DNA from 3 places in the Erwinia sp. AC075 genome. Region 1 is predicted to be linked to each of the others. Evidence: predicted binding sites of a transcription regulator. Region 1 holds the regulator's gene; each other region holds the start of a gene.
What was found. The regulator Fur, encoded in region 1, represses iron uptake genes when iron is present. The targets are predictions, from matches to a motif close to ATAATAATGAGAACNACTATCAA.

Region 2: the regulator Fur is predicted to act here: its motif matches at 1,394-1,416, upstream of AC0IXH_RS08430 (TonB-dependent siderophore receptor).
Region 3: the regulator Fur is predicted to act here: its motif matches at 1,414-1,436, upstream of AC0IXH_RS19320 (TonB-dependent siderophore receptor).

The regions. Positions count from the first base shown of each region.
Region 1 covers NZ_CEEDEU010000001.1:2,278,980-2,282,468, forward strand. The annotation lists gene ybfE (LexA regulated protein) at 147-428, shown strand; gene fldA (flavodoxin FldA) at 579-1,109, shown strand; gene fur (ferric iron uptake transcriptional regulator) at 1,471-1,914, shown strand; gene AC0IXH_RS10740 (beta-N-acetylhexosaminidase) at 1,975-3,489, opposite strand, start outside.
Region 2 covers NZ_CEEDEU010000001.1:1,811,892-1,815,380, forward strand. The annotation lists gene AC0IXH_RS08425 (MFS transporter) at 3-1,280, shown strand; gene AC0IXH_RS08430 (TonB-dependent siderophore receptor) at 1,507-3,489, shown strand, end outside.
Region 3 covers NZ_CEEDEU010000001.1:4,126,860-4,130,348, forward strand. The annotation lists gene ltnD (L-threonate dehydrogenase) at 1-258, opposite strand, end outside; gene ygbI (DNA-binding transcriptional repressor YgbI) at 571-1,332, shown strand; gene AC0IXH_RS19320 (TonB-dependent siderophore receptor) at 1,474-3,489, shown strand, end outside.

The DNA.
Region 1 (3,489 bases):
AACAATTATATCCTGAGATGGCTAAATCATTGTCGTCATGACTTTCGCTGGGGTATGATGGCGCGCTAAAAATTTGTCGCTGCACGAATTTCAGCCGACATCAGGCCTGAACCATCAGAACTCCAGCCTTTCAGTATCACGATTCTATGGCAAAAGAAAACACGGACCGCACCACGATCGATCTGTTCGCAGATGACCGTCGCCCGGGACGACCAAAAACCAATCCGCTGACGCGTGATGAGCAGCTGCGTATCAACAAACGCAACCAGCTTAAGCGCGATAAAGTGCGCGGGCTGAAGCGCGTTGAACTGAAAATGAACAGTGACGCGGTTGATGCTCTGAACCAGCTTGCCGAGCAGCGTAATATGAGCCGCAGCGAGCTGATTGAAGAAATGGTCATGGCGCAGTTGGCCGATCAGGACCGCTGAACAGGCGCTTTCAGCACCCCCCGGTGAAGCACAAAGCGACAAAAGCAGGCGGATTACTCATTTATCCCCCTGTAGCTGTCTGCTATCATTGCCGGTATCTGTAATAAGCAGCCTTTACCCTATCAATACGTTTCAAGAGGTTAGTAAGTCATGGCAATCGTAGGCATTTTCTTTGGCAGCGATACGGGCAATACAGAAAACATTGCAAAAGTGATCCAGAAGCAGCTCGGTAAAGAGGTGGCTGAAGTTCATGATATCGCTAAAAGCAGCAAAGAAGACCTTGAAGCCTTTGATATTCTGCTGCTCGGTATCCCAACCTGGTACTACGGCGAAGCGCAGTGCGACTGGGATGATTTCTTCCCGACGTTGGAAGAAATTGATTTCAACGGCAAGCTCGTTGCGCTGTTCGGTTGTGGCGATCAGGAAGATTACGCTGAGTACTTCTGTGACGCGATGGGCACCATCCGCGACATTATCGAGCCTAAAGGCGCGGTGATCGTCGGTCACTGGCCAACTGAAGGCTACCATTTTGAAGCCTCGAAAGGGCTGGCGGATGATAAGCACTTCCTCGGTCTGGCTATTGACGAAGATCGTCAGCCAGAACTCACCAGTGAGCGCACCGAGCAGTGGGTCAAACAGATTTATGACGAGCTCCAGCTGAAAGAAATCCTGGAAGCGTAATCAGACCGGCCTGATTGGGAGGTATCTCACATCAGGCCAGTGGTTTTTCCTATAGAAGTAATAGACACATTTTTGTAACTTTCATCTGCAAATCTGTAAAATATCGCCATCGGTCACCCGCTTTCTCAGCGCCTTTCGCTCTAATAGCGACTATGATGAGGCAGAGCGAAATGTCAGCCCAACCGCTTGCTCTCACGGACGTAACGACTCTTCTCCTTACCTCCCTTGATTGAGATGCATCGCCAGTGGTGTTCATTTCGAAATATCAGTTCTATAATGAGACGTTTGGCTTTTCGCGACGACCGATGTTCAGGGCTTTTCAGCCACAAAGTGACTAGCAAAGTAACAGGACAATATCCGCATGACTGACAATAACACCGCATTAAAGAAGGCCGGCCTGAAAGTCACGCTTCCACGACTTAAAATTCTGGAAGTACTTCAGGAACCTGAGGGCCATCACGTCAGTGCGGAAGACTTGTACAAGCGTCTGATTGACATGGGCGAAGAGATTGGTCTGGCGACGGTTTACCGCGTTCTTAACCAATTTGATGATGCCGGGATCGTTACCCGTCATAATTTCGAAGGTGGTAAATCCGTTTTCGAACTGACTCAGCAGCATCACCACGATCATCTGATTTGCCTGGATTGTGGCAAGGTGATCGAGTTCCGTGATGAAAACATCGAAGCTCGCCAGCGTGATATCGCCACGCGCCACGGCATCAAACTCAGTAACCACAGCCTGTACCTTTACGGTCACTGCTCAACCGGTGACTGCCGTGAAGATGAGACGCTGCACGACAAGTAATCTACACTAACAGCAAAAAACCGGTGATCCTTCACCGGTTTTTTTTTGCCTGTCGCCCCGTTACAGCGCTTCCGTCCGGCTGACGCGCAGACCATCAGGACTGCGCGTACGCAGCAATACCTTACCGGCCACCGCCGGCGGTTGATCCGCCTGCCACTGCTGCCAGGTTGTCCCCTCGTCCAGGCTGTACTCAACGGTTAAGCCCGGTAGCTCGGTATTGACCACCAGCTTACCGTCCTGCACCACCCCACCGGGCACCGGCAAGCGATAAGCAATGCCGGCTTTATCCAGTTTTGCCAATTCACGTTGCCCCAGAAGGTTGGCAAACCGCTGCCAGTCCTTCAGCTGAGCCTGCTGGTCTACCAGGCGGGTTTTGCCGCCGGTATACTCTTTGCCGGCTTTATAATCCTGCTCCCAGGCTGCGCGGTGCCAGGCGCGTTCCGCCACGGACAAAATGCGCGGGAAAAGCTTGTACTCCACCTGCGCGTCGGTACGGGTGGTTTCACTCCACAGTTGAGCGGAGATGCCGTGAGCGCCAGGCCAGGGCTTGTCAGATTTAGCCGTGAAAGGTTTGCCGTCGCGATCGACGGAAGTCTCGGCGTTTTGTGGCAAGTTATCCGGCGCGAAGTGGAAAATTTTCCGTTCATCGGTAAAGCGCGTTCCCCAGTAGTATCCCCGCTCCAGCGGATTCACCTCGGCAGGAAAATCGAGATACAGGTAATCCGGATTGGAGACGATCACTTCATAACCTTTGCCTGCCCAGTCATTGGCAGAATCAAAACCGCCCCAAAACAGCGTATCCCAGAAGTTGACCGCAACCCTGTCCGTTGCGAAGGCTTTGGCATTTTTAGCGTCTTTAATACCATCCTGCCAGGCCTGCATTTTGCCGATACCGTGTGCCTTAACCTGCTTGCTGACGTTAAGGGCAAAGTCGCTCGGCAGATGATCCAGGTCTTCAATCTTTCCTTCTTCAATCATCGTCTGGCAGACCTGGGATTTTGCCCACGGCTTATCTTGCTGGCTTAAGTCCAGTAAACCGGTGCCTTCAACGGGTGTGTTCTTATCCGAATAGCCGGATCCTAAGCGAATGTTTTTGGCTTCATCTCCGCCGAAATGCCAGGTCTTCAGCGGCTGTCCGGCAGCTTTATGCATCGCCTGGATTTCACCTATCACCTTGTCGGTAAAGCGTAACGAGGAGCTCAGGCACGGATTGAGATAGCTGGTGCGATCGTAAAGCTGCACGGAGGTGGTGTTGGAATTGTCGCTGGGATCGAGCAGGCGGAATTCATTGGCTTCTTTTTCCTTACCGGCATTGAACAAGCGATCGTAACGCGCTTCCATCGAGATTACCGCTGCCCGGGCGTGGGCCGGCATATCGATTTCCGGGATGACCTGAATACCGCGCGCATCAGCATACTTCACAATATCGATATACTGCTGACGGCTGAAATGACCGCTGCCACTGTTATCACTGTTTGGTCCCGATCCTAACTGTGGCAGCAAACAGCGCTTCTCTTCGGGATCGTGACAACGCTTGCTGCCAATCTCCGTTAACTCCGGCAGGCCTGGAATTTC
Region 2 (3,489 bases), 470 kb from region 1:
TTATGCAGACCACTGACTCTCGCTTCCCTGAGAAAAAAATGTTAATTGCCGGATCGGTTGGCAACTTTATTGAATGGTATGAATTCGCGGTGTATGGCTTTCTGGCGACCGTTATCGCCGGAAACTTTTTCCATCTGGAAGGTGAGAGCGATCTGACCAGCCTGATCCTCACCTACGCCGCCTTTGCGCTGGCCTTCTTTTGTCGGCCGATTGGCGCGATGATTTTTGGTCGCATCGGCGACCGCATCGGCCGCAAGCCGACGCTGATAGCGGTGCTGCTGCTGATGACGCTGGCGACCTTTCTGATTGGACTGATGCCCACTTATGCCACCGTCGGCGTGGCGGCACCGCTGCTTCTGACCCTGCTGCGGATGCTGCAAGGGCTGTTCGCCGGCGGGGAATTTGGTGGTGCGGTGGCGCTGATGACCGAATTCGCCCCGGCGGGAAAACGCGGACGCTACGGCGCGTGGCAATCCTTCACCGTCGCGCTGGGGTTACTGGCGGGTGCCGGTCTGGTGGCATTGCTGTCGGCGCTGCTCACGCCTGAACAGCTGAAAGGCTGGGGATGGCGAATCCCCTTCCTGCTGGCGTTACCGATGGGGCTGGTGGCGCTGTGGCTGCGGTCACAGCTGGAAGAGCCGCCCACCTTTGCAAAAGCGCAGAAGCTTGAACCCGCACCGCTGTCTTCAGTTGTGAAAGCCATCGTACTGGGCATCGGCAGAATGATGGGCTGGTCGGCCGCGGGCTACACCTTCCTGGTGGTGATGCCCTCGTGGCTACAGACCGCGCTGCATGCCAGTTTTCAGCAGGCGTTGCTGGCAACGGTATTGGGCAACGTCGGTTTTGCGTTAACCATTTTACCGGCGGGAAGACTCAGCGATCGCTATGGAAGGCGCAGTATTATGCTGCTGGCGATGCTGGTAGTGGTGCTGTTTAGCTACCCTCTGCTGGCCCTGTTGCAGCAACCGGACGCCGCGCTCTGGCTGAAAGGATTAGCCGTTCTGATTGCTGGTGCGGTGGTGGGGATGATCGCCGGTCCCGGTCCGGCGATGCTGGCCGAGATGTTTCCTACCCGCATTCGCTATACCGGCCTGGGCCTGGCCTATTCACTTTCTAACGCCGTTTTCTCCGGCTGTGCCGGGCTGATTATCACCGGACTGATCAAACAAACCGGAAATATCTATATTCCAGCGTGGTATGTGATGATCACCGGGGCGATCAGTGCGCTGGCGCTGCTGACGCTAAACCGCGACGATCATCTGCACGACCTCAAGCCTTAGACTCACCTCAAGCCAGCGGCGCGCTCCGCTGGCCTCTCCTGCCGGCGATATAATTCCCTTATTTTCGCAAGTGAATAGATAAGCAAATTCAATGCTTGAAAGTATGTTACGGAAAGATAATAATTCTCATTGAGATTATCATATATCTTTACATTACCGTCACGACGCGTCTTTCACTGTAACAGCGTCGGCGGACCTTTCTTCGCATTTTGTAAGGGAATTGACAATGAGAATGGCTTTTTCTTTAAAGCGTTCTGCTTTGCTTTGCTCCATCGCTCTGGCTACACCTGCTTTCACCTTTGCGGCCGAGACGCTGGTCGTTACCGCGCAACCCGCAGAAACGGCGACCACGCCAACAGAGGGTTACACGGCTAAAACCAGCAAAGGCGCAACCAAAACCGATCGTCCGCTGATCACCACCGCCCAGTCCGTTTCCGTGGTTACCCGTCAGCAGATGGAAGACCAGGGCGCGATGGACGTTAACCAGGCGCTGAACTATACCGCCGGTGCCTTTACTAACTTCGCCGGTGCCGCAACCCGTTATGACACCGTTTCTCTGCGCGGCTTCCACGGTGGGGATGTTGATAACATCTTCCTCGATGGCCTGCGTCTGATGAGCGATCCGGGCAGCTATAACGTCCTGCAAGTCGATCCCTGGTTCCTGGACCGTATCGATGTGATCAAAGGCCCGTCTTCTGCCCTGTATGGTCAGACCGTGCCGGGTGGACTGGTGATGGAAACCTCTAAGCGTCCACAGTTCACGCCTGAAGGCCACTTCCGTGCCTCTACCGGCACCAATTCCACCAACAGCGCCGCCTTTGATTACACCAATGCGATCAACGATCAGTGGGCGTTTCGTCTGACCGGTATCACCCGCAACAGCGACACCCAGTACGATCACACCCGTGAAGAAAAATACGCCATCTCCCCTTCCGTGCTGTGGCAGCCGGATGAAGATACCTCGCTGTTGCTGCGTGCCTATCTGCAGAAAGACCCGTCAGGCGGCTATCACGGTGCCGTGCCGGGCGATGGCAGCATTACCGAACATAACGGCCGCAAGCTGAGCAACGGTTTCTACGACGGCGACAGCTCGCTGGATCAGTTCAAGCGTAACGAGCAGATTTACAGCTACGAATTCGCTCACCGCTTTAATGACACCTGGGCGTTCCGTTCTAACGCCAGCTATTCCCACTCCAACGTCGACCTCGATCAGGTTTATCAGATTGGCTGGGACGCCGATAACCCGAATCTGCTGAACCGCTACTACTCCGGTTCACGCTCCTCGCTGGATGCGTACGCCATTGATAACCAGCTGGAAGCCGATTTCGCCACTGGCGAAGTGGATCACAAAGTGGTGCTCGGCGGGGAATATCACCAGTACAAGAACGATCTGAGCGATGCCAGCGGCTATGCAAATCAGCTGAACGCGCTAACCGGCCAGGCCGTCGGCGATCGTCTGAGCTATGACTTTACCGATTCGCAGCGTCGTTATTACCAGACCGGCGTCTATCTGCAGGATGAAATGACCTGGCAGAAATGGCACCTCGACCTCTCTGGCCGTTATGACCGCATCGTGTCGGAAACGGATGATTACTCCACCAGCACCAAAAACCGTCGTCAGGACGATCATGTCAGTGGCCGTGCCGCCCTGTTGTATGCGTTCGACAATGGCATTTCGCCGTACGCCAGCTACAGCCAGGCCATTACGCCGCAGTCACTGTCCGGTGAAGATGGCAATCTGCTGAAGCCAACCACCTCCGAGCAGTATGAAGCCGGGGTGAAATACCAGCCGAACGGCACGTCCGATCTCTACTCGGTTGCGGTGTACGATCTGACGCAGAAAGACGTGGGTAACCGCGTTGTGGTCGGTTCCTATTATGAGCCTGCCGGTAAGGTGCATTCACAAGGGTTTGAACTGGAAGCACATAACCAGATCACGCCTCGTCTGAGCACCATTGCTAACTACACCATGAACCACGTGCGCTTTAAGGATTCTGTGGATGGCAACGACGGCCACACGCCGTACGTTACGCCAAACTCCATGGCCTCGGCCTGGGCAAAATACCAGCTGGATTGGGGTATCAGCGTCGGTGCCGGTGTGCGTTACATCGGCAAGCAGTGGGCGGATAACGAAAACACCACCCGTCTGCCCTCCACCACGCTGTTTGATGCTTCTGTGCGTGCCGATCTTGGCGCCTGGAACAGCAGC
Region 3 (3,489 bases), 1.8 Mb from region 1:
GCCGTTGTCACCAAACAGGATCTGGTTCACCTGCTGCGCGTTGACCACCAACAACAGCACCGCATCTAACTGTTCGGCAAAGCCATCCGCACGGGTTTCGGCCGCTTTGGCTCCGCTGCTCAGCAGCGTTTGCAGCGCGGCAGGATTCAGGTCAACACCGTAGGTGTTCAGGCCGGCTTTGATACAGGATTGCGCCGCACCCATGCCCATAGACCCGAGGCCAACGACACAGACCGACATTGATGATGCGTTAGGCATACGCTCTCCGTGTTAATTTAGGTGATAATTTGTTTTGTTGTGTGAAGTATAGGCGCTTTTATCACCAGGATTGGTGACGCGCATCACATTAATTAACATTAATTAACCTGCATTTCACAAGGTTTAACATGTCTGTGAATCGCGCTATAAACCATTAAACCCTTTATTATCAGCAGCATGTGCCTTTACGCCGGTCGATCAAAACCTGAGTAGTTACCCGGATGCGTGATAAAATGATAAAAATTGGGGTGCAGACCGCGCCTCTGCTCCATTACACTTGTCCCGCAGATAACCCGCTCACAAGGAGAGACCATGATCCCGGTCGAAAGACATCAACAAATTTTAGCGCTGGTGCAGGAAAAGGGCGTGGTGAGCATTGCTGAACTGACCGATCGGCTGGCGGTGTCGCATATGACCATCCGGCGGGATCTGCAGAAGCTGGAAGAGCAGGGCGCGGTCATGCTGGTGTCAGGCGGCGTACGCTCTACCGAGCGACTGGCCAGCGAGCCGTCACATCTGGATAAAACCAGCATGTTCAGCCAGGAGAAGCAGGCGATTGGCGAAGCGGCGGCCCGGCATATTCCCCGCAACAGCTGCATCTACCTGGACGCCGGCACCACCACGCTGGCGCTGGCCCGCGAGCTGGGTATGCGGGACGATTTAACCATCGTCACCAATGACTTTGTGATTGCCAACTTCTTTATCGACAACAGCCAGTGCCGGATGATCCACACCGGCGGCACGCTCTGTCGCGATAACCGTTCCTGCGTCGGCGATGCGGCGGCGCTGGCGTTGCAGGGACTGTCGATTGATATCGCCTTTATCTCCGCGTCCTGCTGGGGAATGCGTGGGATCTTCACCCCCGATGCGGAGAAGATCACCGTAAAGCGGGCGGTAAGTGAAGTGAGCCGCAAACGGGTGCTGCTGGCTGACAGCTCAAAATACAACAAGATCGCCACCTTCCTCGCGCTGCCGCTGGCCCGCTTTGACGCGATTATTACCGATCCCTATCTGCCGGACTCCGCCCGCCAGGAAATGGCGGCGCTGGAAATCGAGATCACGCTGGCCAGCTAACGGCGTGTCGCACGACGTAGAAAGGACCTTCGGGCCCTTTTTTTATTTACTAAAAGGCGCAGGCTATCAGTGAGATTGATAATGACAATGAAAGTTATTATCATTCGCGCACAAAAACACTAACAACATCGCAATCACTTTATGAAAACGCCACGTTTCTCCGTTTCCACCTTTACGCGCCTCCATGGAAAACCGCATTTCGTTCTGTTTGTCAGCCTGCTGGGCAGCGGCTCCGCGCTGGCGGCAGAGAGCACCCTGACCGTCAATGCCGATGCGGCGACGGCGGTGGGCAGCTACAGCCAGGATACCGCCACCATTGGCGGCACCACCGCCACACCGCGTAACGAAACCCCGCAGTCGATCAGCGTGGTGACGTCGCAGGTGATCAAAGATTACCAGGTCAAAACCGTTAATGACGCGATGAAGTTTGTCAGCGGCGTCACCCAGGGCAATACGCTCGGGGGGATTGAAGATGGCTTCGTTAAGCGTGGCTTTGGCGCCAACTCGGACGGATCGATTTTCCTCGATGGCATCCGCAGCAATCAGGGCCTGTCGATGGATTCGACCATCGATCGTGTGGAAGTGCTGAAAGGCTCGGCTTCCCTGATGTATGGCATCCTTAATCCAGGCGGCGTGATCAATCTGGTCAGCAAAAAGCCGCAGTATGAGTGGAATACCCATATCAGCGGCGAATCCAGCAGCTTCGGCGGCGGTGCCGGTACGGTGGATATCACCGGTCCGCTCGGCAACGGTTTTGCCTTCCGGTTGATTGCCGAACGCCAGCGCGAAGATTACTGGCGCAACTTTGGCGTGAATCAACATACGCTGATTGCCCCTTCCCTGAGCTGGTTTGGCGAGAAAGCCTCGTTCAATATCAGCTACATGGAAAATAAATACGATATCCCGTATGACCGTGGCACCGCCTTTATCAACAAAAAACCGGTCGATATTCCCTATAATGAACGGCTGGACGACAGCGCCAACCATGCTTACGGCAAAAACAAGCGACTGAACGTCACTTACGGCTATAACCTGGATGACACCTGGGCGACCCACGTTAACTATGGCTGGATGCAGCGCCGCTATGACAGCAACGAAGTCAGGGCCACCGCTATCGACACCACCACCGGGATTGTCTCGCGCCGGGCGGACGCCAACCGTGGCTTTAACCATCAGACCACTTATCTGTCATGGGATATCGGCGGCAGCCCGGAGATCTGGGGGATGCAGCACGATCTGATGCTGGGTGTGGACTACGAGCAGGACGAAACCTATAAGGCGTATTCCTATCGCGGCAAAGTTTCCAAAACCTTCAATATGTACGACCCGGTATATGGTGAAGAGCCGGTAGTCAGCAGCAGCACCGTCAGCGACGCGATCAGTAATACACGTACCAACCTTTACAGCCGTTCAGTGTTTGCCAAAGACAGCATTCACCTGACCGATAAGTGGATTGCGGTGCTGGGCGGCCGTTTCCAGCGTTACACCCAGACCGCCAGCAGCGGCTGGACCAACCCCACCACCACGCTGAACGATCGGGGCGACAGCTTCCTGCCACAGGCGGGGCTGGTGTATAAAATCCTGCCGGATCTGTCGCTTTACGGCAGCTACAGCCAGTCATTTACCCCATCGACGCAAACCGATGACGATGGCAACGTCGCCTCGACTGAAAAAGGCACTACCTATGAAGTCGGTGCCAAATGGCAGGTGGTGCCGGCGGTTTCTGCCACGCTGGCGCTGTACCGCATTGATGAAAAAGACATGTCGGTATTTATTAACGGCGTGACCCGTAACATCCCGAAAGCCCGCTCGACCGGAGCTGAAGTTGAAATAAACGGTGAAGTGGCGAAAGACTGGAACCTGACGGCGACCTACAGCTATGACAAAACCGAGATCGTTGAGGACAACCTTAACCCGGATAACGTCGGCAACCGCCTGGTCAACGCGCCAACCAATATGGGCAGCCTGTATCTGAGCCACACCCTGCGCTTCTCCTGGCTGCCGGGCGAACTGCGTATTGGCGGCGGCGGACGCTACGTCGGCAGCCGTGCCGGCGATCCTGAAAACAGCTTCACCATGCCGGACTACACCGTGGCGGATGCCTTTATCGCCTGGGACAGCCAGCTGGTGGGGAAACATACGCAGCTGAAGCTGAAT